One region of the Phytobacter sp. V69 genome, then DNA from elsewhere that is predicted to be linked to it. Evidence: predicted binding sites of a transcription regulator. Region 1 holds the regulator's gene; each other region holds the start of a gene.

What was found. Region 1 encodes CRP, which controls carbon source genes, mostly activating them, when cyclic AMP is high. Its sites were predicted from a motif close to ATGTGANNNNNNTCACAT; they were not measured.
Positions count from the first base shown of each region.
Region 2: cdd (cytidine deaminase) is a predicted target of CRP. The motif match lies at 2,594-2,611, and genes of this name have one in related genera.
Region 3: aaeR (HTH-type transcriptional activator AaeR) is a predicted target of CRP. The motif match lies at 5,412-5,429, and genes of this name have one in related genera.
Region 4: ACSZPU_RS15870 (NupC/NupG family nucleoside CNT transporter) is a predicted target of CRP. The motif match lies at 2,590-2,607, and genes of this name have one in related genera.

Region 1 is NZ_CBFFRL010000068.1:1,159-9,584, forward strand. It holds gene ACSZPU_RS11755 (cytosine deaminase) at 1-414, shown strand, start outside; gene ppiA (peptidylprolyl isomerase A) at 570-1,142, shown strand; gene ficA (FicA/YhfG family antitoxin) at 1,249-1,419, shown strand; gene ACSZPU_RS11770 (putative adenosine monophosphate-protein transferase Fic) at 1,409-2,011, shown strand; gene pabA (aminodeoxychorismate synthase component 2) at 2,042-2,614, shown strand; gene argD (bifunctional acetylornithine/succinyldiaminopimelate transaminase) at 2,693-3,913, shown strand; gene ACSZPU_RS11785 (YccS/YhfK family putative transporter) at 3,910-5,988, opposite strand; gene crp (cAMP-activated global transcriptional regulator CRP) at 6,042-6,674, opposite strand; gene ACSZPU_RS11795 (OsmC family protein) at 6,985-7,389, shown strand; gene ACSZPU_RS11800 (phosphoribulokinase) at 7,500-8,369, opposite strand; gene ACSZPU_RS11805 (YheU family protein) at 8,422-8,426, opposite strand, start outside.
Region 2 is NZ_CBFFRL010000270.1:14-4,682, forward strand. It holds gene ACSZPU_RS23245 (hypothetical protein) at 362-787, shown strand; gene sanA (outer membrane permeability protein SanA) at 807-1,523, opposite strand; gene cdd (cytidine deaminase) at 1,651-2,535, opposite strand; gene ACSZPU_RS23260 (CidB/LrgB family autolysis modulator) at 2,665-3,360, opposite strand; gene ACSZPU_RS23265 (CidA/LrgA family protein) at 3,357-3,755, opposite strand; gene ACSZPU_RS23270 (LysR family transcriptional regulator) at 3,893-4,669, opposite strand, start outside.
Region 3 is NZ_CBFFRL010000002.1:11,417-19,842, forward strand. It holds gene yhdP (AsmA2 domain-containing protein YhdP) at 1-2,890, shown strand, start outside; gene tldD (metalloprotease TldD) at 2,977-4,422, shown strand; gene aaeR (HTH-type transcriptional activator AaeR) at 4,471-5,394, opposite strand; gene aaeX (p-hydroxybenzoic acid efflux pump operon protein AaeX) at 5,572-5,775, shown strand; gene aaeA (p-hydroxybenzoic acid efflux pump subunit AaeA) at 5,783-6,715, shown strand; gene aaeB (p-hydroxybenzoic acid efflux pump subunit AaeB) at 6,721-8,426, shown strand, end outside.
Region 4 is NZ_CBFFRL010000113.1:188-8,613, forward strand. It holds partial or broken gene ACSZPU_RS15865 (GGDEF domain-containing protein) at 1-1,182, shown strand, start outside; gene ACSZPU_RS15870 (NupC/NupG family nucleoside CNT transporter) at 1,210-2,397, opposite strand; gene ACSZPU_RS15875 (Nramp family divalent metal transporter) at 2,748-3,986, shown strand; gene ypeC (DUF2502 domain-containing protein YpeC) at 4,049-4,381, opposite strand; gene mgrA (L-glyceraldehyde 3-phosphate reductase) at 4,495-5,493, opposite strand; partial or broken gene ACSZPU_RS15890 (ion channel protein) at 5,601-6,203, opposite strand; gene ACSZPU_RS15895 (XRE family transcriptional regulator) at 6,401-7,129, opposite strand; partial or broken gene ACSZPU_RS15900 (helix-turn-helix domain-containing protein) at 7,380-7,589, shown strand; gene ACSZPU_RS15905 (Mu transposase C-terminal domain-containing protein) at 7,594-8,426, shown strand, end outside.

The sequences.
Region 1 (8,426 bases):
CGTGGGATTACGCGCGTTAAGGAGATGCTGGCCGCCGGGATTAACGTCTGCTTTGGCCATGACGATGTGTTCGATCCCTGGTATCCGCTCGGTACGGGCAACATGTTGCAGGTGCTGCATATGGGTCTGCATGTTTGCCAGTTGATGGGGTATCAGCAAATCGACGATGGCCTGCGGCTGATTACCGATAACAGCGCCAGAACCTTTGGTCTTAAGGACTACGGCATTGTGACGGGCAATCCGGCGAATATGATCATTTTGCCGGTGGAGAGCTGTTTTGATGCGGTACGTTGCCAGTCGCCGGTGCGCTGGTCGATTCGCCAGGGACGGGTGATAGCTACCACGCAACCTGCGCAAAGTTGGATCCAAACGGACAACGGTGGCGAAGAAGTGGCTTTTCATCGCAAGAGTTAGTGAAGGCGATAGCAGAATGGCCACGCAATGCGTGGTCAGCCTGCGTTACATATGTTTCAATTGAGTAAAATTAAGTAAAAGGCTGGCCTGGTGGCGGAGTGCTCTTTAGAATCAAGCCACTCGCTTTCGTACCTGCATTTCGTTAAGGAAACCTCATGGTTAAATCGACTCTGGCGGCAATTGTGGCTGTTTGTGCCCTTTCTGCAATCTCCTCTTCCGCACTGGCGGCAAAAGGCGATCCTCATGTTCTGCTCACCACGTCAGCTGGCAACATCGAACTGGAGCTGAACAGTCAGAAAGCCCCCGTGTCGGTGAAAAACTTTGTGGATTATGTGAACAACGGTTTTTATAACAACACCACCTTTCACCGTGTGATCCCGGGTTTTATGGTTCAGGGCGGTGGTTTCACTGAACAAATGCAGCAAAAGCAGCCTAACCCGCCGATTAAAAACGAAGCGGATAACGGTTTGCGTAACACCCGCGGCACCATCTCCATGGCCCGTACGGCGGATAAAGACAGCGCCACCAGCCAGTTCTTCCTCAACGTTGCCGATAACGCCTTCCTCGACCACGGTCAGCGTGACTTTGGCTACGCGGTCTTTGGTAAAATTGTGAAAGGGATGGACGTGGTCGATAAGATTTCTCAGGTTCCAACCCACGACGTCGGCCCGTATCAGAATGTGCCGTCAAAACCGGTTGTTATCCTCTCTGCTAAAGTCCTGCCGTAATCTCTTTTCGCACGGGCCGTCCGGGCCTGTGCGCGTTTCCCTCCCTGCGTGACGCGAAATTGCTGCTTATACTTGTGGCACATGACCGAGACACCAGGGAGGCGTTATGACCAAAAAACTCACTGACCGACAAACATCCCGTCTCTGGGAGCAAGACCGCAATGTCAATTTTCAGGCCAGCCGACGTCTTGAAGGTGTTGAGAGCCCGCTGGTGACGCTTACCTCCGACGAGGCAAATGTGCGACTGGAAGAACTCAGGAGGCACTATGAGCGATAAATTTGGCGACGGTCGCGATCCTTACCTCTATCCAGGCATCAACGTGATGCGTAACGTGCTGGGTATTCACCAGGCGCAGCGTCTGGAGCAGGCCGCGTATGAGTTGACCGCGCTGCGTGCTGCGACGCTTGAACTGGGGCCTCAAGCGCGTGGTCTGCCGCATCTGTGCGCCATTCACCGCCATATCTACCAGGATATCTTCTACTGGGCCGGGCAGTTTCGTGAGGTGGACATCTACCAGGGCGATACCCGTTTCTGCCATTTCGAATACATCGAAAAAGAGGGCAATGTTTTAATGCGCGCGCTTGAAGATGAAGCGTGGCTGCAGGGGCTCGGGAAGAAAGAGTTTATTGAGAGACTGGCGCATTACTACTGCGAAATCAATGTATTACATCCTTTCCGTATCGGTAACGGTATCGCCCAGCGCATTTTCTTCGAGCAGTTGGCTTTGCATGCCGGATATCGGCTGGACTGGCGGGGCGTTGATCCGGAAAGCTGGAGTAAAGCGAACCAGGCAGGGGCGATGGGAGAGCTGAAACCGCTGTGCGAGATCTTCGGCAAAGTGGTAAGCGAAGCTGTCGAAACTGAGTAGAATAGGGCGGCTAAAAATGATGAGGCCGCCATGATCCTGCTTATTGATAATTACGACTCTTTTACCTGGAACCTGTATCAGTATTTCTGCGAGTTGGGCGCGCAGGTTGAGGTCAGGCGTAATGACGAGATCACGCTGGCGGATATCGCCGCCATGGCCCCCGAGAAAATCGTGATTTCCCCAGGCCCCTGCACGCCGGATGAGTCGGGCATCTCGCTCGATGTCATTCGCCACTATGCCGGTACGCTGCCGATTCTCGGCGTCTGCCTCGGTCACCAGGCCATCGCCCAGGTCTTCGGTGCGCGCATTGTTCGGGCGCAGCAGGTTATGCACGGGAAAACCTCTCCGGTGACCCATACGGGGCAGGGGGTTTTTCGCGGCCTAAATAACCCGTTAACCGTCACACGCTACCATTCTTTGCTGATCGACCCGCCTTCGCTCCCGGACTGCTTTGAGGTGACCGCATGGAGCGAAGCGCAAGAGATCATGGGGATTCGCCATCGTCAGTGGGATCTGGAAGGGGTGCAGTTTCATCCGGAAAGTATTCTTAGCGAGCAAGGCCATGCGCTGCTGAATAACTTTCTGCATCGCGCCGATTTTTAGTTGCCATTGAGTGATTTTTATGCATATTTCGTGATTATATTTTCACTTCTACTTCTTGTTTAAAAAGGGTGGGGTTACATGGCAACTGAGCAAGGTGCAATCACGCGGGCAACGTTCGACGACGTCATTTTACCAATTTTCGCACCGGCCGAATTTATTCCGGTGAAGGGAAAAGGTAGCCGCGTGTGGGATCAGCAGGGTAAAGAGTACGTTGATTTTGCGGGTGGTATCGCGGTTACCGCTCTGGGACACTGCCATCCGGCGCTGGTGGAGGCGTTAAAAACCCAGGGCGAGACCCTGTGGCATATCAGCAACGTATTTACTAACGAACCCGCACTGCGCCTGGCGCGTAAGATGATCGACGCGACCTTCGCCGAGCGTGTGGTGTTTATGAACTCCGGCACCGAAGCCAACGAAACGGCATTCAAACTGGCGCGTTATTATGCATCTACACGCCATAGCCCGCATAAAAGCAAAATCATCGCGTTCCACAATGCGTTTCACGGCCGTTCACTGTTCACCGTGACCGTTGGCGGGCAGCCGAAATATTCAGACGGCTTTGGCCCGAAACCGGCGGATATCGTTCACGTACCTTATAACGACCTGCATGCCGTGAAAGCGGTGATGGACGATCATACCTGTGCGGTGGTGGTTGAGCCGATTCAGGGAGAAGGCGGCGTAACGGCGGCAACCCCAGAGTTTCTGCAGGGTCTGCGCGACCTGTGCGACGAACACAACGCGCTGTTGGTGTTTGATGAAGTGCAGTGTGGGATGGGACGCTGCGGCGATCTGTTCGCTTACATGCACTATGGCGTAACCCCGGACATCCTGACCAGCGCCAAAGCGCTTGGCGGCGGTTTCCCGATTAGCGCCATGCTCACCACCCAGGAGATCGCCAGTGCGTTCCATCCGGGTTCTCACGGCTCGACCTACGGCGGTAACCCGCTGGCCTGTGCCGTTGCCGGTGCCGCATTCGACATCATCAACACGCCAGAAGTGTTGAATGGCGTGAACGAGAAACGCGAGCTGTTCGTCAAACATCTGGAGAAGATCAACGCGCAGTACAATATTTTCAGCGAAATTCGCGGCATGGGGCTGTTGATTGGTGCCGAACTGAATCCGCAATTCAAAGGTCGCGCACGTGACTTCCTGCTGGCTGCTGCCGATGCCGGTGTGATGGTACTGAATGCCGGACCTGACGTGATGCGTTTTGCACCCGCGCTTATCGTTGAAGAGAGCGATATCGATGAAGGTATGCAGCGCTTCGCGAAAGCCGTAGCGAAAGTGATTAACACTTAAGACCGTAAGCGGCGATTTAACCAGATGCCGTGATGCGGACGCTGACGCCATGCCACCGACGAAATGGTGTGCATGGTGCTCAGATGCCCCAGAATACGTTGCAGGTGCTGTTCCAGCGTGCTCATTGGACCGTGCGTCATACTCTCCGGTGCTTCCAGAATATTCACATCCCCCGAACTTCCCGGTCCATCGTATTCCAGCCGCTGCTGACAGCGCTGCAGGGCAATTTCACACGACTGTAAATAACGCTGCGCCAGATCCGGCGTGAGCATGGTGTGTTCCCGCGCCAGGGTCGTCATCGCATTAATGTGTTCGACAATAAACTGACTGTGCGTGACCCACAGCTTCATATCGGCCAGATAGCGCGTGTCAAAGCCGGGTTCCTGCATCGCCTGATTCAGTGAGTTGAAGAGGGCGTTGTGCGCCTGGTTTACCCGCATGCGCTGCCAGGCCAGCGGCGTAGCCTGGGGATCATCGCTCAGAATCAGGCGGATGGCATCCTGATAGGTTTCCAGCGCGTCATGGGCGTTTTTGCGCAGCAGGCCGCTTTGCCACTGGGGCCACAGCCAGACAACACCGCCAAAAGCGATCAGGCAGCCGATCAGCGTGTCGATAAGACGGGCAACGATAAACTGCTCGCCGTTCAGCGTGAGCAACTGGAGTGTATACACCGCGGTGAGAGTAAAGCCGACCATCGCCCAGCCGTAGCTTTTGCGGATAATCAGGTAGCTCACCAGCGTCACCATCAGCATTGCCGCCAGCGTGAAACCTTCCGGTACGTGGTAGTGCAGCGTTGCGCCGGCAATGATCAATCCGGCCATGGTGCCTGCCGCCCGATGCAGAATGCGTACCCGCGTGGCACCGTAGCCGTTTTGCGTGACAAACATCACCGTCATCATGATCCAGTAAGGCTTGGGCAGATGGAGCGCGCTGCCCATCAGGCTGGCAATGCTGAGCATGACGCTTATCCGCGCCGCATTGCGAAAGGCAGCGGATTTCAACGACAGATAACTTTTGAAGGCAGGGAGCAGCGGCAGGCGGCGCTGCTTCTCAGCCATCAGGTCGCGAACATAGAGTGGACGCTGGGTGCGCAAAACGCGGGCTATCTGGCTGAAATGCCAGGCGCAGAACTGTCCAACCGGGTTATCCGGGTGCTGACGGGCGATTTTCTCCAGCGCGCCTATCTGCTTATCCATATTGAAACGCCGGGGATAGCGATGATAGAGAATGTCATCGGCGAGCACCCGTAACCGCGCGGCGACGGTTTGCGCATTCCAGCGGATAACCTCTTCAGCGTGGCTGCGTTCAACCAGCTCCTGAACCTCTTGCGGTTGATGGAGGCTGACGGAGATATGCTCTTGCAAATCCAGCGCGACCTGGAACATACGCAGCAACCGCTTGTAATCGTTGTTCTTATTGGCCGCCAGCATATGCAACTGCTGGTAGCTCTGGCTTATCATATCCACCGCTTTTTGCTGGCGTGCCAGCAGCGGCGGGAGGGCTTTTTCCGGATCGGCGTGTTGCGTCAGCAGGCTGTATTTTGCTTCACAGTAGTCCGCCAACTGGCGATAGAGCAGGCTTAACGATTCGCGCAGCGGCTGTTCCCGCCAGAGCCAGAACCAGAAGGCGTTAAACGCGCCGTACCACAGGGTGCCGAGCCCATAAATCAGCAACGGTTCCCAGACGGGCATATTCCCGGCGAGGCTTAAGGTAAAGATGGCCGCAATGAGCGAGGCGGGCAGCAGGCGTCCGTGCAAGGCGCTGATTTCCGCCGTGACGCCAAGCAATAGCGTGAGTCCGGTCAGGATCAGCGGCAAGGGGATATTTTGTGTCAGTAACAACTGTACCGTAAGGCTGCTGCCAGCAAAAAGTGAACCGCCAACGATCAGGCGTTTAAAGAAACGTTTGTGCGGTGTATCCAGACCGGCAATATTGCAGCAGGCAGGAACAAGAGAGAACAGCAGACCGAGATCGAGACGCCCGATAAGCAGGCCAACGGTCACAGGGAGGCATAACACCAGCGTTTGTCGCAGTGCATAGTTGATTTCGGGGTGATAAATCAGCCTGCGCCACATGGGGAATAGAGACAAAAACGGCGCATCGCTAAGTACGATGCGCCGCTTGAGAATTAACGTGTACCGTACACGACGATAGTTTTGCCGTGTGCAGAGATCAGGTTTTGATCTTCCAACATTTTCAGGATACGTCCCACAGTTTCACGGGAACAGCCGACGATCTGACCAATTTCCTGACGAGTAATTTTAATTTGCATACCGTCCGGGTGGGTCATTGCATCCGGTTGTTTCGCCAGATTCAGCAGCGTCTGTGCAATGCGGCCCGTCACATCAAGGAATGCGAGGTTGCCGACTTTTTCTGATGTAACCTGCAGACGACGCGCCATCTGAGAAGACAAGCGCATCAGAATATCCGGGTTCACCTGAATGAGCTGACGGAATTTTTTGTAGGAGATTTCGGCCACTTCACAAGCTGTCTTGGCGCGTACCCATGCACTACGCTCCTGACCCTCTTCGAACAGACCCAGTTCACCGATAAAATCTCCCTGGTTAAGGTAAGAGAGGATCATCTCTTTACCTTCTTCATCCTTGATTAGCACAGCCACTGAGCCTTTGACGATGTAATACAACGTTTCCGCTTTTTCACCCTGGTGAATCAGCGTGCTCTTCGACGGGTACTTATGAATGTGGCAATGAGACAAGAACCATTCGAGAGTCGGGTCTGTTTGCGGTTTGCCAAGCACCATGCGCGGTTATCCTCTGTTATAAGCTGGCTCCAGACGCTGGATTCACACAACGCGTCCGGGGTTGCAATCTATCTTCCCGATAGCTGGGAAGTGGACCGTCAGACATGCCTGCGGCCTGTAATATGTGATGTCCTCTGCATACATGCTAAACGTCAATGTATATCACTGTAGCATCCAGATTGTTTTAGCATAGCTTTTGCTGCCTGTCTCCTGGTGTCTCGCTTCAGCTTGACGCAGGTCGCCTTCCGTTGCGACTTTTCTTATGTGCGCGTAATCTGTAAAGAAAATTGCAACTCCGGAGTTAATTAAAATGCAAGCTCGTGTGAAATGGGTAGAAGGTTTAACGTTCCTTGGCGAGTCTGCGTCCGGGCACCAGATCCTGATGGACGGTAACTCAGGCGACAAGGCACCAAGCCCGATGGAAATGGTGCTGATGGCGGCAGGCGGATGCAGCGCTATTGATGTTGTCTCTATCCTGCAAAAAGGGCGTCACGACGTGACAGACTGCGAAGTGAAGCTAACGTCAGAGCGTCGTGAAGAGGCTCCGCGCCTGTTCACGCATATTAATTTGCACTTCATCGTGACCGGCAAAGCGCTGAAAGATGCCGCGGTTTCGCGTGCGGTGGATCTCTCCGCCGAGAAGTACTGCTCTGTGGCATTGATGCTGGAGAAAGCGGTAAATATCACACACTCGTATGAAGTGATCGAAGCCTGATGTGTTGCCGGAGGCGATCTCCGGCACTTTCAGCATCCGACATTTCCCCTGTGGCGCTGCGCTAACCGGGGCTACATCGGGCGGAAGCAGATTTTCTGTTTGCCAGAAAACTACTCGATCTTCTTACCTTCCATCAGCCGTTGTACCAGCGGCGTCATGATGAGTTCCATCGCCAGCCCCATTTTCCCGCCCGGCACCACCAGAGTATTCATGTGCGAAATGAATGAGCCCTGCAACATCGCCAGCAGCCAGGGATAATCAATGCCTTCCAGATTACGGAAATGAATCACCACAAAGCTTTCATCCAGCGAGGGAATGACTTTGGCGGCGAACGGGTTGGAGGTGTCCACGGTCGGCACGCGCTGGAAATTGATATGGGTGCGGGAAAACTGTGGGGTGATGAAGTTGATGTAGTCTTCCATCGAGCGAACCACCGAATCCATCACCGCCTCGCGGGAATGGCCGCGCTCGCTGGTATCGCGCACCAGCTTTTGCATCCACTCGAGGTTGACGATGGGTACTACGCCCACCAGCAGATCCACGTGGCGAGCCACATCATGCTGCGGCGTCACCACGCCGCCGTGCAGCCCCTCATAGAACAGTACATCGGTTGGTTCCGGCAGCGGTTGCCAGGGGGTGAACGTGCCGGGTACCTGATTCCAGGGCACGGCTTCATCGTAGGTGTGCAGGTATTTTCGCGCCTGGCCTTTGCCGGTTTGTCCGTACTCAGTAAAGGTTTGCTCCAGCAGGCCGAAGTCGTTCGCTTCCGGGCCAAAGTAGCTGATATGTCGACCTAAATCGCGGGCTTTACGGATTGCCATGTCCATCTCAGGGCGGGTGTAGCGATGAAAGCTGTCACCCTCGACCTCGGCGGCATGCAAATCCAGTTGAGCGAAGATTTTGCGAAACGCGAGGCTGGTGGTGGTGGTTCCCGCACCGCTGGAACCTGTTACGGCAATAACCGGATGTTTAGCGGACATAGCAACTCCCTGAGTAAGCCATTATTGTAGGTGAAGCCTGCCGCCCTGCACGTTACT
Region 2 (4,669 bases), on a different contig from region 1:
AATGGTCAAGCTGGGTTGCATCCGATTGTTTTACAAGAGGTTATGCAATTAAGGGACACAGCCTGGCAGTCTGCTGCGCATTATATTTTATGTATCCTGTACTCTCTAAATAATTCGAGTTGCAGGAAGGCGGCAACGCAGTGAATGCCCGGGAGCTTACTCCAGTAAGTGTGGGGTGAGCGAGGAAAGCCAACGTACATGCAATTTGAAGTATGACGAGTATATAATGTTATATTACTACTGAAGAGTTAAGCACCGCTACGTTGTTATTTAAGTCAATTCTGAATCCTGGCGTAAGGCCTGCTTCTTGCGCTATATACTATAGATATGCAATCCGTTGTAATGCTGAGCAGGAGCGCCTATGAATGTTGTGTATTTCAAAGTTGACCACCCGCCACATGAAAAACAGACCCCGATTCACTTCTACTTAAAGTCCGTACAATTACTGCGGGATAATGACGTTATTGCCGATCTAGGTGATTTAAAAATAACCAGTTTGCCCGTCTATTTTTATACTGTTGTGCCGACAGGATTCAGCAGGATTGAATTCACGATGAAGAATAGATCGCAGTTGCATATTGAATGTTTCGCAGGCTATCTGCGAACCGGTGAGTATATTGTTTCAACACCGGGCGGAGAAATAACGTTGCCGTTTAATGCCCTGACGGGTCTATGGACGCTGAATAAGCAACAGCGGGAATATATTGATCATCAGGAATTTATGCAACGCAATTATTCACTACTCCGACCTGCCAGAATTCTCACTCGCGGTGTATCCGTGTTCTGATGCACCGAATGAAGCATCGCTAGTTATTTTTCTTCTCTAAATCAAGCAACTGCTCGACGGTAACCGCCGGGTAGCCTTGAGCATCGTCGGGCACTTCTTGCAATGAGGGAATAGGTTCCAGCGGCCCTAAAAAACGGGGTTCGCGCTTAAACATATATAAATCGGCGATGGTGCCCAAGCGCGCACCAAATTCGCGAACGCGTACGCTCCACATATTTTTTGGCGACGGTACCGCGTAGCATTGAGCCTGAATACCCATATGCAGGGCAATAAACAGCGCCCGTTCGCAGTGGAAGCGCTGGGTGATAATAATAAAATCGTTGGTATCAAAGACCTTCCGGGTGCGAACGATCGAATCAAGCGTACGGAAACCGGCGTAGTCCAGCACAATATCCGAAGGGTCGACGCCAGCGGCAATCAGATCTTTGCGCATGGTGACCGGTTCGTTATAGCTCTGCAGCGCGTTATCGCCGCTTAATAACAGATAGTTTACCTTGCCGCTGTTATAGGCGTTCAGCGCGCCCTGAATACGGTAACGGTAATACTGATTGATAACGCCCGTGCGGTAATATTTTGCGGTACCGAGTACCACACCCACCTGACGCCAGGGAAGATCCTGCAGGTCATCGTAGATGTAGGGCGCGGTTTTCCAGCTCATCCAGCGGTCCAGGCCGAGCGCAGACAACAGCAGTAAGCCGATAAGGACCAACAGGCTGTAGACAAAACGCTTTATCATGCAGACAAACTCGATACAGGATTAAATTTCACTCAAGGCTACTTTACCCGTCCGGCAAGCGCAAGAAACGGGCGTTCAATTGCGGGGTTTTTCACCACCGCGGGCATCATGCCCGCAGTGGATCGGTTCAGGCGAGCAGTACGCGCTCAACGTTCTGGCAACCCAGCGCACGCAGCGTGGCGACCGTTGCGTCCCACTGGGTGAGGGGGGCATCGGCTTTTTCGGCAAGCACCGCGCGTTGCATATCCGGATAGTCGTATCCGGCAAGGCTCATCAGGTTCAGTGCGCCCTGCAACGGGGGAAGCGTCGGGTTGAATGCGGCGTTCTCCGCATAGCTGCCGCTGAAAATACGCCCGTCGCGACACTCAATGGACACGCCGGATGGGGAGTGGGTATACGGCGTGTGGCTTTTATTGGCGGCGGTGATGGTTGCCCGCGACAAGGCGTCTCCGCTTAATGCAAAACCGTGGTCTTGTGCATCAAGCAGTAGGGTTTTGATCTCCAGATCCTTAGGACCAAACGCATCCGGCAGATAATCACCCAGCGTGTGCGGCGTACGTCCCGGCAGGTTGATGCGCAGCGTCAGGCCGCTATTGAGCTCATTCATAAACTGACGGCAATGACCGCAAGGGGTGTAGTTCACAGTGATGGAGGCCAGCGCTTTTTCGCCGCGTTGCCAGGCGTGGCTAATGGCGCTTTGTTCCGCGTGAACGGTTTGCTGCATGGTTGCACCGAGGAATTCCATATTGCCACCGAAATACCAGGTGCCGCTGATGCCGCGGGCAATTGCGCCGACATTAAAGTGCGAAAGTTCTGTACGGGCGCAGGCTGCTGCCAGTGGCAACAGAGCGAAAGCCAACGCGTCTTCGTACATCCCCGTCGCGTTAAGCAAACCTGAAACTTGTTCTGCGCTTAACATCGCGGGAAAATCCGCGTCCGCCAGGAGCGGTGCCAGTGCGGCCTGTAAATTCTCCGCGAGGGCTGGAAACGCAGTGTGAAAACGTGAATGCATGGCGTTGCCTCATAGCAATGTAACGGGATCGTAGTGTAAGGGCCGTGTTAGCCTTTATATGTGATCAGCATCTCATTGTGTATGCAACTTATGAAATTCAAATGAAAAATGCGCGACAAATCGCAAATTTTAGCCCGCAATCGCAAGGATTAGCGGAAACAGGAATGGCGCAATCAGTGAGGTGATGATCCCACAAATGACCAGTGCCAGTGAGCTGAATGCCCCTTCCTGATAATCCAGTTCGGCACAGCGCGCGGTGCCCAGAGCGTGCGACGCGGTGCCCATGGCCAGGCCACGCGCGGATTTTGTCCGAATGTGCATCGCATCAAGTACCGTGTGACCGAACACTGCGCCCAGCACGCCGACAAAAATCACGCAGACAGCACTGATCGCCGGGATACCGCCAATGCTGCCGCCAACCGCCATAGCAATCGGCGTGGTCACTGATTTTGGCAGAATAGAGGCGGCAATTTCCGGCGAAGCCCCCATCATCAGCGCAATACCGGCCCCGCTCACCATCGCCACGATGCTGCCGAAAAAGCAGATGGTAATGATGGATTTCCAGCGTGCGCGAATCTGATGCAACTGCTCATACAGCGGAAACGCAAGGGCGACCACGGCGGGCTGCAACAAATCATTGAGGATTTTGCTGCCCTGGAAGTAGTGGTCATAGGGAATGCCGGTGACCAGCAGGAATGGGATAATCACCACCATCGCGATCAGCAGCGGATTAAGCAGCGCCATCTTGAAACGTGCGGACAACTTACGTGCGGCAAAAAAGACCGCCAGCGTTAACGGCAGCGACCACCAGATATACGCCATCATTCTTCACTTCCTTTCTTACCAACCACTTTACGTTCGCCATGTGCCAGATGGGTACTCCAGCTCACCACGAGAAAAACAATCACCGTACTGACGGCGCATGAGACGACTATCGGGCCAAACTGCGCACGCAAAATGTCGTAATACTGCATCACGCCCACGCCAATCGGCACAAACAGCAGCGCCATATAGCGGATCAACACGTAACAGCCGGGGTTTACCCATTTGGCGGGCAGGATTTGCAGCGCCAGCAGGACGAACATGATTAACATGCCGATAATGCTGCCAGGAATGGTGATGGGTAGCAGTGAGGAAACATAAATTCCTGCGTATAAACAAGCATATATAAGGACAAATGCGCGAAGGTACTGCCAGACAATGTTCAGTGATTTACTCATGGTGAATACCCTTGATGAAACGCATTCATCATACAATTAAAGCCTAAAATGTGCTACCGATCACATCATGAATTCTGAGCATACCAAATATTCCATTCCGGAACGTCAGGCATTGCCACAAGATTTGAGCGGGCGAATTACGGACAGTCGCTGCTCTTGGCGGATTGCATGGCCTGGATGCTGTGGATCACCTCGCGCATTGCGCGATTCACCACTTTGTCCTGACGCATAATCAACCCCAGCGTACGGTGCAGCGCGGGCTCCAGCGGCTGAATATCCAGACCTTCACAATCTTCCGCCTGCGTCACCGCCATGCGCGGCACAATGCTGTAACCGAGTCCGGCACGCACCATCCGCTTTATCGCCTCAATGCTGCCGAGCTCCATCACCGGGGAGGCGCTTTTCCCGGTGCGCTGAAACCAGCCGTCAATAAGCTGACGTGTGCTGCTACCGGACGCGAAGACGATCAGCGGCAGGTGTTCTGCCTCTACGCCATCATCACCCTCTGTCGGTTTAGCGGTGATGGTGACGAATTCATCGACCATCACCGGCGTCACGTCCAGGCTTCTACTGGTGGCGGGCAGGGTCACAAGGCCAATGTCGATACTGTTCTCCTCAACGCCCCTGACGATGTCCTGGGTGTTGCCGGTTTTAACGCCAACAGATAACTGAGGATAATCTTTGCGCAGCTGTTGTAGCACCTCTGGCAGCAAATGAATGCAGACGGTGGCACCCGTGCCAAGTGTGACCGTGCCGCTGATATCCAGCTTATGCATGGCGACAGATTGCACGGCGGCGCTCACGGCTTTTTCAATTTCTTCGCAGTGTTCGAGTAACGTCAGTCCGGCCGGTGTCGGGCGCACGCCGCGACCGGTGCGCTCAATCAGGCGGGTTTGCAGTGCGGTCTCCAGTTG
Region 3 (8,426 bases), on a different contig from region 1:
TGGGCATCCATGGCCGCAAGGCTCACTGGCCTTCGCATGGGTTCCGGCTCAGGAAGTCGGGGGGCCAGATGGCCAGCGTAGTGATGAGTTGCGCGTACGTGCCAGCCGTCTCGATCTGAATGCCCTTGATGGCATGATGCCGATTGCCGAGAAAATTTCGCCAGAGCTGGGGAAAGTGTGGCGCACCATGGACCCGGCAGGCACGCTGGAAAAACTGGCGCTGGATATTCCCCTGCAGGCGACGGAGAAAACGCGCTTCCAGGCGAGCTGGAAAGATATCTCCTGGAAACAGTGGGAGCTGTTGCCTGGCGTTGAGAACCTGTCCGGCACCTTATCCGGCAGCGTTGAGCACGGGCGAGTTACAGCCGAAATGGCGAAGGCAAAAATGCCTTATGCCACGGTTTTCCGCGCGCCGCTGGAAATCGAGAAAGGGGTGGCGGCCCTCGACTGGCAAAACGACGAGCGCGGCCTGCAGATTGATGGCCATAACATCGACGTGCAGGCCAATGCTATTCACGCGCGGGGGGATTTCCGCTACCTGCAGCCAGAGGGCGATGAGCCGTGGCTGGGCATTCTGGCCGGTATTAACGTTACCGATGGCGGTCAGGCGTGGCGCTACTTCCCGGAAAACCTGATGGGGAAAGCGCTGGTGGATTACCTGAGCGCAGCAATTCAGGGTGGACAGGCTGAAAACGCCACGCTGGTTTATGGCGGCAATCCACGGTTATTCCCATATAAGCACAATGAAGGGCAGTTTGAGGTGCTGGTACCGTTACGTAACGCCACCTTTGCTTTCCAGCCGGACTGGCCGGCGCTGAAAAATTTCGATATTCAACTCGACTTCCTCAATGACGGTCTGTGGATGAAGACGGATGAGGTGGCATTGGGCGGTGTCAAAGCCACGAACCTGACGGCCATCATTCCGGATTACATCAAAGAGAAATTACTCATTGATGCTGATATCAACGGTCCGGGGAAGGCGGTTGGACCCTATTTCAAAGATACGCCGCTGAAAAATACGCTTTCCAGCGCGCTGGATGAGCTCAAGTTGGATGGCGATGTAAGCGCTCGCTTACATCTTGATATCCCGCTGGATGGCGAGATGACTACCGCCAAAGGCGACGTGGTTCTCAATCACAACAATCTGTTCATCAAACCGCTTAACAGCACGGTGAACGATCTGCGCGGTAAGTTCAGCTTTGTTAACGGCAACCTGAAAAGTGAGCCGCTGCAGGCGACATGGTTTAAACAGCCTGTGAATATTGATTTCACCACCACCGAAGGGGCAAAAGCCTACCAGGTGGCGGTGAATTTGAATGGCAACTGGCAACCGGCGAAAACGGGCGTATTGCCACAGCAATTGAGCGACGCGGTAAGCGGCAGCGTGGGCTGGAATGGCAAAGTGGACATTGAACTGCCGCACAGCACCGGGGCGAAATATAACATCAGCATTGACGGTGATTTGACGAACATCGCCAGCCGTCTGCCGCCGCCGCTTGATAAGCAAGCGGGTCAGGCTCTCCCGGTGAAGCTGAATGTTGAAGGTAATCTGCACAGTTTCGATCTGACCGGCAACGCGGGCGGTAATAACCATTTTAACAGTCGCTGGTTACTCAACCAGAAACTGACTCTCGACCGCGCCATCTGGGCCACGGATAGCCGCACGCTGCCGCCATTGCCCGAGCAGGCCGGCCTTGAGCTGAACCTGCCGCCGATGAACGGAGCGCAGTGGCTGGGCCTGCTGCGTCAGGGGGTTGCCAATAACGTCAGCAATTCGACGCAGTTCCCGGCCAGCGTCACCCTGCGAACCCCGGCGCTCACGCTGGCGGGCCAGCAATGGAACAACCTGAGCATTGTCTCGCAGCCGCAGGGATCAGGATCGGTTGTTGAAGCGCAGGGGCGAGAAATCAATGGGACGTTCACCCTGCACGATAACGCACCGTGGCAGGCCGCGATTCGCTATCTCTACTACACCCCCTCTGCGACGTCGACGGATGACAACGACATCTCTTCACCTTCGACCTTGCTGCGCGGCAAGACGCAGGTGGATTTCACCGGCTGGCCGGATCTGCAGCTTCGCTGTGCTGAGTGCTGGCTGTGGGGGCAAAAATATGGCCGCATTGAGGGTGATTTCGCAATCAAAGGCGATACGTTGTCGCTGGCGAATGGCATGGTTGACACGGGTTTTGCCCGTCTTACCGCCGACGGCGAATGGGTCAATAAGAGCGGTGGCGAAAGGACCTCACTGAAAGGCACGCTGCACGGCGACAAAATCGACTCGGCGATGAATTTCTTCGGTATTTCGACGCCAGTACGCAATGCGCCGTTTGATGTGAACTATGATTTGCACTGGCGTAGCGCGCCGTGGCAGCCGCAGGAAGAGTCGCTAAACGGTATTCTGCGCACTCGCCTTGGGAAAGGGGATATCACCGATATCAGTACCGGCCATGCCGGGCAGCTGCTGCGCCTGTTCAGCGTCGATGCGCTGCTGCGTAAGCTTCGCTTCGATTTCAGCGACACGTTCAGCAGCGAAGGGTTCTACTTTGATTCAATCCGCAGTGCGGCATGGATCAAGGATGGCGTTCTGCATACTGACGATACGCTGGTGGACGGGCTGGAAGCCGATATTGCGATGAAAGGGTCGGTGGATTTGGTACAGCGTCAGCTGGATGTCGAAGCGGTTGTTGCACCGGAAATCTCCGCAACCGTGGGCGTTGCGGCGGCCTTTGCCGTTAACCCGATCGTCGGCGCGGCGGTGTTCGCCGCCAGTAAAGTACTGGGGCCGCTATGGAATAAAGTCTCCATTTTGCGTTATCGCATCACCGGTCCGGTAGACAAACCGCAAATCAATGAAGTCTTGCGCCAGCCGCGTACAGATAAAAAGCAATGATTTGACGGCGTCGGCGAATTGCCTCAAGCTCCTTATATCACACTTTTTTTATTGCCCGATGTGGCGGCAACGACGAGTAGCAAACGATGAGTCTGAACCTGGTAAGTGAACAATTGCTGGCAGCAAATGGCCTGAGTCATCAGGATCTGTTTTCCATCCTTGGTCAACTGACCGAGCGCCGACTCGACTACGGTGACCTCTATTTTCAGTCGAGCTATCACGAATCCTGGGTGTTAGAGGACAGCATCATCAAGGACGGGTCGTACAATATCGACCAGGGCGTGGGTGTGCGTGCGGTAAGCGGTGAGAAAACCGGTTTTGCCTACGCCGACCAAATTAGCCTGCTGGCGCTGGAGCAGAGCGCGCAGGCGGCTCGTACCATCGTGCGCGAGTCAGGCGATGGGCGTGTGCAGACGCTGGGTGCCGTTGAGCATCAGGGGCTGTATGCCAGTATCGATCCGCTGCAAAGCATGAGCCGCGAAGAGAAGCTGGATATCCTGCGTCGCGTCGACAAAGTGGCCCGCGCGGCGGACAAGCGTGTGCAGGAAGTGTCTGCCAGCCTGACGGGCGTGTATGAATTAATTCTGGTTGCCGCGACGGACGGTACGCTGGCAGCGGATGTTCGCCCGCTGGTACGCCTCTCCGTGAGTGTGCAGGTAGAAGACGACGGCAAACGCGAGCGCGGTTCCAGCGGCGGCGGTGGTCGTTTTGGCTATGACTGGTTCCTGAAAGATGTCGACGGCGATGTTCGCGCCGACGCCTGGGCAAAAGAAGCGGTGCGTATGGCGCTGGTGAATCTTTCCGCCGTGGCGGCACCTGCTGGTACACTGCCGGTGGTGCTGGGCGCAGGCTGGCCGGGCGTACTGCTGCACGAAGCAGTTGGGCACGGGCTGGAAGGCGACTTTAACCGTCGCGGCACGTCCGTGTTCAGCGGCCATATGGGCGAGCTGGTGGCATCAGAACTTTGTACCGTGGTGGATGACGGCACCATCGCCGATCGCCGTGGCTCTGTCTCCATCGACGATGAAGGTACGCCGGGTCAGTACAATGTGCTGATTGAAAACGGTGTGCTGAAAGGCTACATGCAGGACAAGTTGAATGCCCGTCTGATGGGTGTGGCGCCAACCGGCAACGGTCGTCGCGAATCTTATGCGCATCTGCCGATGCCGCGCATGACCAACACCTACATGCTGGCCGGGAAATCGACGCCGCAGGAAATTATCGAATCCGTCGAGTTTGGCATTTATGCGCCGAACTTTGGCGGCGGCCAGGTGGATATCACTTCCGGTAAATTCGTGTTCTCCACCTCAGAGGCTTACCTGATTGAGAAAGGGAAGGTAACGAAGCCGGTGAAAGGGGCAACCCTGATTGGCTCCGGCATTGAAGCCATGCAGCAGATTTCCATGGTGGGTAATGACCTGAAACTGGATAACGGTGTCGGCGTCTGCGGTAAAGAAGGCCAGAGTCTGCCGGTGGGCGTTGGTCAGCCGACGCTGAAAGTGGACAATCTGACCGTCGGCGGTACCGCGTAAGTCTGCTTTATTCCCGGGTGGTGAAACGTCGCCATCCGGGAATGTCTTCTACAATCTTCGCCCCTGTACGCCCTGATACAGCTTCGCCACCTCAATAAAATAATCCGTCAGATAGTTAATACACACCTGTACTTTTAGCGGCAGCTTGTCCTTTTCCGTATACAGCGCCCAGACCGGACGTGGATCGGACTGATAGAGGCTAAACAAGATCTCCAGCGTCCCGTTATTGATCTCATTGATCGCCCACATCAATGGCACATAGGCGATCCCGGCACCGGCGGTAAGCCAGCGCGTCATGGTCATCGGATCATTGGTGACGAAGCGGCCCTGCGGGATCAGGCGGGTGGAAATCCCCTCTGGCGCTATCAGCTCAAATTCATTATCCGGCCGGACGCTATATTCCAGCCATGAATGATTCACCAGGTCTGTGGGTTTTTCCGGAATGCCGTAATGGGCCAGATAGCTTTTGGCCGCGCAGACCACCATTGGCATTGCTCCCAGACGGCGTGAAAACAGGCTGGAATCCTGCAGCGCGCCGACGCGGATGACGACATCCAGACCATCGGCAATCAGGTCCGGCGCGGGAATGCCCGTCACCAGATTGACCGACAACCCGGGATACTCTTTGAGCATTTCGGCGGTCATCTGCGCCAGAACATTGTGCGCCATGGTTGAAGAACACCCAATGCGTAGCGTACCGATGGGGGTGTTGTTAAAGGCGTAAAGTTGCTCGTGCACATCCTGCACTTCATGCAGCATGCGTCGGCAGCCCTGATAATAAATTTTCCCGGCTTCGGTCAGCCCAAGGCTACGCGTACTGCGGTTTAGCAGCTTAACCTGTAGCTCATCTTCCAGTTTCGCCACCGTCTGACTGATGGATGACACGCTCATTTGCAACTGCCGTGCTGCGGCAGTAAACGAGCCTTGTTCCACCACTTTGGCGAATACGGACATGCGTTTTAGTCGTTCCATTATTCACTCTGGCTTAAAAGTGATTTAGATCACATAATATAGATAACAGCATAACAGTTACGTTAATATACTATTCGCTGAATAATTAACGTGCCGATCTCGCCTTGCTTGCTTCCTGCTCCGCTGCGGTGCGTATAAGAAATACTGTCGCCTGCACTCTCTCTAATCAAGGTCAACATGAGTCTGTTTCCCGTTATCGTGGTGTTCGGTCTGTCGTTCCCACCGATTTTTTTCGAATTGCTTTTGTCACTGGCGATCTTCTGGCTGGTGCGCCGCATGCTGATCCCAACCGGGATCTACGATTTCGTCTGGCATCCGGCGTTGTTCAACACTGCGCTCTACTGCTGCTTGTTTTACCTGCTGTCGCGTCTGTTTGTTTGAGGTAGAAGTGAAAACACTAACAAGAAATCTCTTGCGTACCGTCATCACCCTGGCACTGGTTATCCTGGCCTTTATCGCCATCTTCCGCGCATGGGTGTACTACACCGAATCTCCCTGGACCCGTGATGCGCGTTTCAGCGCTGACGTGGTCGCTATCGCGCCTGACGTCGCCGGATTAATTACCGAAGTCAGCGTCCACGATAACCAACTGGTTAAAAAAGACCAGGTGCTGTTCACTATCGATCAGCCGCGTTATCAGAAAGCGCTGGAAGAGGCCGAAGCGGATGTCGCTTACTACCAGGCGCTGGAAAGTGAAAAGCGCCGTGAGGCCGGTCGTCGTAACCAGCTTGGCGTGCAGGCGATGTCCCGCGAAGAAATTGACCAGGCTAACAACGTTCTGCAAACAGTATTGCATCAGCTGGCAAAAGCGCAGGCCACGCGTGACTTGGCAAAACTGGATCTGGAACGTACCGTGATTCGCGCCCCGGCGGACGGTTGGATGACCAACCTGAATGTCTATGCCGGAGAGTTCATTACCCGTGGTTCTACCGCCGTTGCGCTGGTTAAGCAGAACTCCTTCTATGTCCAGGCTTATATGGAAGAGACCAAGCTTGAAGGTGTACATCCGGGTTTCCGCGCTGAGATTACGCCGTTGGGCAGCAATCGCGTGCTGAAAGGCACGGTAGAGAGCATCGCCGCAGGAGTGACCAACGCCAGCAGCAGCAATGACAGCAAAGGCATGGCGACCATTGATTCGAACCTTGAGTGGGTGCGTCTGGCGCAGCGCGTGCCGGTACGTATTCATCTGGATGAGCAGCAGGGGAACCTCTGTCCAGCAGGCACAACGGCGACGGTCGTGGTGACCGGGCAAACCGATCGCGATGAGAGCCACGACTCCTTCTTCCGCAAACTGGCTCATCGCCTGCGTGAGTTTGGTTAATCGCTATGGGTATGTTTTCCATCGCCAGCTACCACGTTCGCTTCGCGCTCAAACTGGCGTGCGCTATCGTGCTGGCTCTGTTCGTCGGCTTTCATTTCCAGCTGGAAACACCGCGCTGGGCGGTGCTGACGGCGGCGATTGTCGCGGCGGGGCCTGCATTTGCCGCCGGGGGTGAACCCTGGTCCGGCGCGATTCGCTATCGCGGCATGCTGCGTATCGTCGGGACCTTTATTGGCTGTATCGCCGGTCTGACCATAATCATCGCTATGATCCGCGCCCCGTTCCTGATGCTGACGGTATGTTGTATCTGGGCAGGGTTTTGTACCTGGATTTCGTCACTCGTTCGGGTGGAGAACTCTTACGCCTGGGGGCTGGCGGGCTATACGGCACTGATTATTGTCGTGACGATTCAAAGCGATCCGGTGCTGGCCCCTCAGTTCACCGTTGAGCGTTGCAGTGAAATTGTCATCGGGATTGTGAGTGCGATTGTCGCGGATTTGCTGTTTTCTCCCCGTTCGATCAAACGTGAGATCGACCGCGAGCTGGATAGCCTGCTGGTGGCCCAATACCAGCTCATGCAGATGTGTATCAAACACGGCGACCCGGAAGCTGTGGACAAAGCCTGGGGAACGTTGGTTCGCCGTACGGCGGCACTCGACGGGATGCGCAGCAATCTGAAAATTGAGTCTTCCCGCTGGGGGCGCGCTAACCGCCGTCTGACCGCGATCAATACCTTGTCGCTGACGCTGATTACCCAGGCCTGTGAAACCTATCTGATTCAGAATACGCGGCCTGAGCTGATTACCGACACGTTCCGCGAACTGTTCGATGCCCCGGTAGAAAATGTCCAGGATGTGCACAGACAAATGAAGCGGATGCGTCGGGTGATTGCCTGGACCGGCGAGCGCGATACGCCAGTCACTATCTACAGCTGGGTCGGCGCGGCCACGCGTTATTTACTGCTCAAACGCGGCGTGGTGAGTAACACCAAAATCAGTGCAACAGAAGATGAAGTCCTGCGCGGCGAAGTGGTTATCAAACCGACATCGGCTGAACGCCATCATGCGATGATCAACTTCTGGCGTACCACGTTGTCTTGCCTGCTGGGTACTCTGTTCTGGCTGTGGAGCGGCTGGACCTCCGGCAGTGGAACCATGGTGATGATCGCCGTGGTGACATCGCTGGCAATGCGTCTGCCGAACCCAAAAATGATGGCCATCGATTTCCTGGTCGGCACGCTGATCGCACTCCCGTTGGGCGCGCTCTATTTTCTGTTTATCATTCCGTCGACGCAGCAAAGCATGCTGTTGCTCTGTATCAGCCTGGCGGTGCTGGCATTCTTTGTCGGTATCGAAGTGCAGAAACGGCGGCTGGGTTCACTGGGGGCACTGGCAAGTACCATCAACATTATTGTGCTCGATAACCCGATGACCTTTAAATTCAGCCAGTTTCTCGATAACGCGCTTGGGCAGATTATCGGTTGTGGACTGGCGCTGATTGTCATTTTGCTGGTGCGGGATAACTCGCAGGCGCGGACCGGGCGTATGCTGCTCAACCAGTTTGTCTCCGCGGCCGTCTCGGCGATGACAACGAACAGCGCACGACGCAAAGAGAACCATTTGCCTGCGCTCTATCAGCAGCTGTTTTTACTGTTGAACAAGTTCCCGGGTGATGTAGCGAAGTTTCGCCTGGCGTTGACACTGATTATCGC
Region 4 (8,426 bases), on a different contig from region 1:
CATCTGGAGAAAAATAAGAACCAGATTGTCTGCTGTTTACATATGAAAAATCTGGAGTTTTTAAGCCGACATTACGGAATGATGATGCGTGTATATTTCAAACGCAGCCTCACACATGCACTGAGACCATTATTGCTGCCAACAGAGCGACTGTTCCAGCTACCGGGTAGTGAATTATTGCTGGTTCTCGAAAACCCGCAGGCTAGTGACCGGTTACAGTACATGCTTGATTTCCTCAATAGCCAGCGGTTTGACTGGCAGAACACCAGCCTTGATGTTGAGTTTGGCGCTTCATGGGGAGAGGTTAACGGTGCGGGAGAAACGCTGCACCATACATTAGGGCAGCTGAGCTGGCTTTCTGAGCAGGCCTGTAATACCTCGCAGCCACTGGCATTGACGAACAGCCTCGATGAGGTGACGGATCAGACGACCGAACGCGTGTTGCTGCTTAACAAGGTCAAGCGTGCGCTGGATGAGCGCACCCTACAGCTCTATGCGCAGCCTATCAGTAATGCGCAGGGGCAGAGCTATCACGAAATTCTCTCGCGTCTGATTAGCGATGGCGAAGTGATAAATCCGGCGCAGTTCATCCCCGTCATTGCGCAGTTTAACCTCAGCACCCGCTTCGACATGCAGGTCATCGAAACCCTGTTGCAATGGATGCGGGCAAATCCTCAGTCAGGCGGTGAACTGCGCCAGCGCTTCTCGGTAAACCTGATGCCATTGACGTTAATGCAGAAAAACTTTGCTGAAAAATTGCTCGAACTCTTTGCGGATTACGCGATTTCTACCCATGAGATCATTATCGAAATCACCGAAGAGCAGGCATTTTCGCATTCGGAATTCAGCGTACAGAACATCCAGCAACTGCGACAGGCCGGCTTCAGAATTGCTATTGATGACTTTGGTACCGGGTTTGCCAATTTCGAACGCTTAAAGCGCCTGGAGGCGGATATCATCAAGATTGATGGCTGTTTTGTGCGGGATATCGCCAATGACCCGCAGGACGTCATGATTGTGAAATCCATCTGCGAGCTGGCGAAAGCGAAATCGCTGACGGTGGTTGCGGAATATGTTGAAACGCAGGAACAGCGCGCGCTGCTGTTGAATGCCGGGGTGGATTATTTGCAGGGATATTTACTGGGGAAACCGCAGCCGCTGGCCGCGCCAGGGAAGGAATAAACCGGGGTTACCCCCGGTTTGTCTGAATTACAGTACCAGTGCCGCGATAGATGCGGACAGGACGCTCACCAGCGTAGAACCGTAAACCAGTTTCAGGCCGAAACGGGATACCACGTTACCTTGCTCTTCGTTCAGGCCTTTGATTGCGCCTGCGATGATACCGATAGAAGAGAAGTTAGCGAAGGAAACCAGGAACACCGACAGGATGCCTTCCGCACGCGGAGACAGGCTGGATGCAATTTTCTGCAGATCCATCATGGCCACGAATTCGTTAGAAACCAGTTTGGTTGCCATGATACTGCCCACCTGCAGCGCTTCTGAGGACGGTACACCCATGACCCAGGCAATCGGGTAGAAAATGTAGCCCAGAATCCCCTGGAAGGAGATGCCGAGGATCGCGGCGAACAGGGCGTTCAGACCAGAAATCAGCGCGATAAAACCGATCAGCATTGCGGCAACGATAATCGCAACTTTGAAACCCGCCAGAATGTATTCACCCAGCATTTCGAAGAAGCTCTGACCTTCATGCAGGTTAGACATCTGCAGATTTTCTTCGCTCTCATCGACACGGTACGGGTTGATCAGAGACAGCACGATAAAGGTGCTGAACATGTTCAGAACCAGTGCGGCGACCACATATTTCGGCTGCAGCATAGTCATGTACGCGCCGACAATTGACATGGACACGGTAGACATCGCGGTTGCCGCCATGGTGTACATGCGGTTGCGCGACATTTTGCCGAGGATATCTTTATAAGCGATGAAGTTTTCGGACTGACCCAGAATCAAGGAGCTGACTGCGTTAAACGATTCCAGTTTGCCCATGCCGTTGACTTTGGACAGAACGGTACCGATAGCTCGAATGATAATCGGCAGCACTCGGATGTGTTGCAGAATACCGATCAGCGCGGAAATAAAGACAATCGGGCACAGCACTTTCAGGAAGAAGAACGCCAGGCCTTCATCGTTCATTTTGCCGAATACGAAGTTTGTCCCTTCGTTGGCAAATCCGAGCAGTTTTTCAAACATTTCGGAGAAGCCTTTCACAAAACCCAGACCTACGTCAGAGTTCAGGAAGAACCAGGCAAGCAATACTTCGATGACTAACAGTTGAACAACAAAGCGAATGCGGATTTTTTTGCGGTCGCTGCTTACAAGCAATGCAAGCAACGCCACAACGGCAAGCGCCAGAACAAAGTGCAGAACGCGGGACATATTTGCTCCAAATATGAGACGGGTAGTATTTTCGTGCACATTCTATGTAACAAGTGGAAAGAAAACGAGATCAAACTCACAGTATATTAATGACCTGTGACCAGACTCAAAATTAGTGATCCAACATACATTTCGGTTATGTTAAGTAATAGAGTGAAAAGTTGCATGAAATGCTAGACTCTTAACAAGATGATGTGATTTACATCGCATCCTCCCTGTCTTAAAAACATCCGGCCCTTCATCGTTTCTGGCTATCGAAGAAATCAAGCTAATCTACTCTAAATGAACTTGATAATCATTCTCATTTTGGTAGCATAAAACATAGCAAAGGCTATATTTAGGGGCAAGAAATGAACAACAGTCGCGTTGAGAGTAGCAGTGGGCGTGCAGCGCGTAAGTTAAAGCTCGCGTTAGTGGGACCTGCGTTCATTGCGGCGATCGGTTATATCGATCCGGGCAACTTTGCCACTAACATCCAGGCCGGAGCCAGCTTTGGCTACCAGCTGCTGTGGGTTGTCGTTTGGGCAAACCTGATGGCCATGCTGATTCAATTGCTGTCAGCAAAACTTGGCATTGCCACAGGCAAGAACCTCGCGGAACAAATTCGCGACCATTATCCGCGTCCGCTGGTCTGGTTCTACTGGGTACAGGCGGAAATTATCGTCATGGCTACCGATCTTGCTGAGTTTATTGGTGCGGCCATTGGTTTCAAACTGATTCTGGGCGTGTCGCTGCTACAGGGCGCCGTGCTGACCGGGATAGCCACCTTTTTAATTCTGATGCTGCAACGTCGCGGGCAAAAGCCCCTGGAAAAAGTGATTGGCGGCCTGCTGCTGTTCGTTGCGGCGGCTTACATTGTCGAGCTGGTGTTCTCGCGCCCTGAACTGGCACCGCTCAGTAAAGGTATCTTGATCCCAAGCCTGCCGGGCACCGAAGCCGTCTTCCTGGCCGCCGGCGTGCTGGGGGCGACGATCATGCCGCACGTGATCTATCTGCACTCCTCATTGACACAGTACCTGCATGAAGGGACGCGGCGCGAGCGCTATTCCGCCACGAAGTGGGATGTGGGCATTGCGATGACCATAGCCGGTTTTGTGAACCTGGCGATGATGGCCACCGCCGCGGCGGCATTTCACTTCAATGGGCATACCGGGATTGCTGATTTAGACGAAGCCTATTTAACCCTTGAGCCGTTATTAAGCCATGCGGCGGCAACCGTGTTTGGCCTCAGCCTGGTGGCTGCGGGCCTCTCCTCAACGGTAGTGGGCACGCTGGCGGGGCAGGTGGTGATGCAGGGGTTCGTGCGTTTCCACATTCCCCTGTGGGTGCGCCGGAGTATCACTATGATGCCGTCGTTTATCGTTATCCTGATGGGACTCGATCCCACACGCATTCTGGTGATGAGTCAGGTGCTGCTAAGTTTCGGTATCGCGCTGGCGCTGGTGCCATTGCTGATTTTTACCAGTGACCGTATATTGATGGGCGAACTGGTGAATACGCCGACCATTAAACGGGTTGGCTGGGTGATTGTGGTTTTGGTGGTGGCGTTGAATGGCTGGCTGTTGGTGGGCACCGCGTTAGGGGTGTAAATCTGCGAGAGTCACCAAAGAAAAAGGAGCGCCTGCGCTCCTTTTTTGTTGCCGCGTGTTTATTAGCGCCAGTGATCATGGCCGTGACCGCGTCCCGGGCCGCGATGGTCGTCGCGATCGCTCCAGCCTTCACGGTAGCCGCGTTCGTAGGCGTTATGGTTATCCCAGCCACGGTGGTAGCCGCGATCGTGCATGCGCCAGCGGTGGTCGCGCCATTCGTAATTGCGATGCCAGTAGTCGCGATCGCGCCAGCGTCCACCGTCCCAGTAATTGCCGTAATTGTCGCGATCGCCAATTTGCAATTTAATCGACGGCAGCAGTGTTATTTCGCCAGCGTTAGCGACCAGTGGGGCACATGCCATTAATACTGCTGCGAAAATCAGTGACCTGAACATAGTTTTCTCCTTCACGATCGGGTCTGTTGCAGCAATATTATGTAACGTCTACCCCCGCATCTTCGGCGAAACTCCTAAATCCAGAGTGGCAGCACTTTTTGCTAAAAATGCTGTTATTTTACACTGTTGAGGATGGCGTCAATCTCAGCACATTCCGCTTCGCTGAAATGGCGATTGCCCAGCATGCCAACTGCGTCGTCGAGCTGGCTGGTCTTACTCGCACCAATCAGCACCGACGTCACCTTGTCTCCACGCAGCACCCAGGCCAGCGCCATCTGTGACAGTTTTTGCCCACGACGCACGGCCAGGTCGTTCAGTTTGCGGACTTTTGCCAGCTTCTCGTCGGTAATCTGATCGGGATTGAGGAAACGGCTGCCGCTGGCTGCGCGTGAATCGGCCGGAATGCCATTCAGGTAGCGGTCGGTGAGTTGCCCGCCAGCCAGCGGTGAAAACGCAATGCTGCCCACGCCTGATTGCTGCAGTACCGTCAGCAGATCATCTTCCACCCAGCGCTCAAACATCGAGTATTTGGGCTGATGGATAAGGCAGGGCGTACCCAGATCATTGAGGATCTCAATGGCCTGACGCGCCAGATCCGCCGGGTAGTTCGACAGACCGATATACAGCGCCTTGCCCTGACGGACAACATGGTCCAGCGCCCGCATGGTCTCTTTCAGCGGCGTTTCCGGGTCCGGACGGTGGTGATAGAAAATATCGACATACTCAAGCCCCATCCGGCGCAGGCTTTGACTGAGGCTGGCAATCAGATATTTGCGCGAACCCCAGTCGCCGTAGGGGCCATCCCACATGGTGTAACCCGCTTTGGTGGAGATGATCAGCTCATCCCGGTACGGCAGAAAATCTTCCTGCAACAGGCGGCCAAAATTGCGTTCGGCAGAGCCCGGAGGCGGCCCGTAGTTATTGGCGATATCAAAATGGGTGATCCCCAGATCGAACGCATGTCTGAGTAACTGACGGCTGTTTTCAATAAGCGTGGCATCGCCAAAGTTATGCCACAGTCCAAGCGAGATTGCCGGAAGCTTAAGACCACTGTCACCGCAGCGGCGAAATTCCATTTTCTGATAGCGATCTTCGGAGGCCAAATAAACCATACATATGCCCTTAATGTCAGTGTATACGTTTACACAAGTGGTCTTCGAGCTTACACCAGCTTCTCGTTTCTCGCTGATTTCCTCTTATAAATTCTGGGCTTGCGCACCTATTTTTTGCGTGGTGCGATCATCACAGGCTTTCCTGCCAGCAGCAGCCAGGCAGGTAGCATCACGATACACAGCAGCGGCAGCAGGCTGGTATCCGGTACCACGGCTGCGGCCATAAACAGGCTCAGCCAGGCATCGCGGGTGACAACCAAAACCATGCCGAGGATGGCGCAGGAGATGGTAATCGCCGCCGGTACCGCATTGACGTGTTCATGCAGCATCAGGCCGAGAGCAACGCCGACAAACACCGCCGGGAAAATTCGACCACCGCGGAAACCACAGGCCGCGGCAACCACCAGCGCCGCCAGTTTTATCACCGCGAACAGCAGGTAATCGGTCACGCTGAAGGTCTGGGAAAACGCCATTTGCTGCATTTCATCCAGCCCTTTGAACAGGGTGATATTGCCGCCAATCACGCCAAGAATACCCAGAATAAAACCGCCGATCCCGAGCATCAGTACCGGGCTTTTCAGGCGGTGCATCAGCTGATGCAAGCGCGGCAGGCACCAGACCGCCACCATCCCCAACGCAATGGCAATGGCGCACACAACCGCGCCGCTGATGATATCCACCAGATGCATCTGCGGATAATGGGTGACCGGTGTGGGGGAGTGATCGTTTCTGCATAGAGGGATCGAGTGACGAAAAACGAGCCGAGGCCTTAAGCTAAGCGGGTTGCGAGGCGCGAGGATGATTCTGCACGGCTCGCTGAAAAATGAGAGTTTATGGGAAAAAACGCATTAAATTCTGCATTGTTTTGCCTTACGAGTTGTCATTGTTAATCATTTTTTAAGACGGTTTAAATCACTCTTCCATACCAGACAACTTTCCCTATTATGTCAAAGTCACTAGGGATATTATCCAATTCAATGATAAATGGCTCAAATGCTGGGTTAGTACTGCTGATGCGAAGCTGAGAGCCAGGCAACCGCTGAACCATTTTGACGAACAACTGACTGTCTAAACGGATAACATAAATGCCTTCTCGTGGATCTCGATCTTCATGATTCACTAGAATTATGTCTTTATCGTTTAGAACCCCCATCATGGAGTCACCTGAGACGCTAATGACCGAGAGTTTTCGTGGGTCAGCCTTCAAATGATTCACGACCCAATACCGACGAAAACTCACCGTAAACATAGGGCTCTCATCATCGTTCAATGCTCCGTATCCTGCTGATGCAGAAACATTGTATCGAGGTACGAAAACAAACTCATCCAAGTCAACCTGATTGCCTTTAACATCAAGCGCCGTTGCTCCAGATGTTGATGTAGGCAACAGTGATGAAGTTTCCTGCTCTTCACTTCCTGCAACCAGCCAGGCAACCGAAGTACTCAGGCATTCGGAAAGCCTCAGTATATGTGTGGCACTGGGTTCCCTCTCTTCATTTTCCCATGCTTGCAATGTTGATAACGCCACGCCCAGTTTCTCTGCGACATAACTTCTGGAGAGCTTTAGAGCTTCTCTTTGAGTTCGTATCCGAGCACCTATTTCACTCTTTAACTCATTTTCAGGTTTATTTCCCATATCTAGTAAATTCTCTCAACTTATTTTCAAGTTTTTCATGTTTTATCTAACTAACTGAATTAGTAGATAATTAACCAATATTTAGGTCTTTTTGGGGCAAATTAAACCTGAAAACAGACAAATAAATTCGTTTTCAGGTTTGCATGACTCGAATTCGATTATGTTGTACTTATGAGTTGAATCACGGAGATTAACCAATGAGTACATTTGAGAGCGCAAAAAAAGCCAGAAAGAATCTGACTGGCATAGAGCCGATATTGTTGCAGCTCTTCACAAACAGGGGTGGTCGCTACGTCGCTTATCACTGCACCATGGCTATAAAAGTGCAGGAGCATTAAAAAATGCATTGGACCGGCCTTGGCCAAAAGGTCAGCAAATCATTGCTGACGCAATTGGCATTTCACCAGATCAAATCTGGCCCACTCGTTATCATAAAGCATTTTCAGGTGAATGGAATTAATCATATGAACCAGAATAACCTGAAAACACATTATACCGCTCAAGAGCTTGCTGAGATGCGTTTACCTGGAATGCCGGAAACGCGTCCGGGCATAGTCGTAAGAGCAAAAAAACATCAATGGGTTTCACGTGCAAGATCTGGTCGAGGTGGTGGTATTGAGTATGCGATTGATAGCTTACCGCTTAGTGCCCAAGAAGTTATCCGGGCCCAGATATATCAAAATATTCTGGCTAATCATTCGACTGCTATCCCGGTGACCGCGCGTAAAACATCCACTGTAAAACAGCGCGAAGGACTGGAACTGATTCGTCAGTGTCCGGCGCTGCTTGAGCGTGAAGTAGGTTCGCTGACAGCAAAGCAAAAAGAGATCGCCGATGCCCGTGCCACGCTGGTGATGTTTGTCGAAAAACTGCGCGATGCCGGCATGTCACGTACCGCAGCTGTCAATTATGTTTCCCTGGAGTCCCGTAAGGGGATGTTGCCCGAACATCTGATGAAGTCGGCAGAGCTTGCCAATGCCCGTAAGGGTTCCAGCCGTGCAGGCGTCGGCTCCCGCAGTCTGCAGGAATGGCTGACAATTTTTGAAACCACAAAGCCTGGCGTTGAGCGAATGGCCATGCTGGCACCCGGTCATCTTAAAGCGAAAAAACCGGAACAGATTAAGTGGCTTCCGGACTTCCTCGCGCACTGGCGCAACCGCAAAGGCCCCAATTTGCGTGAGGCGTATCGCGACTTTCAGGCTGAATGGGCCGTTGTCTATGCAGGCCAGCCTGCGATGGTGGCAGCCTGTCCTTCCTATGATGCCGTTCGTCGCGCAATGGAGAAACTGCCCCGCCG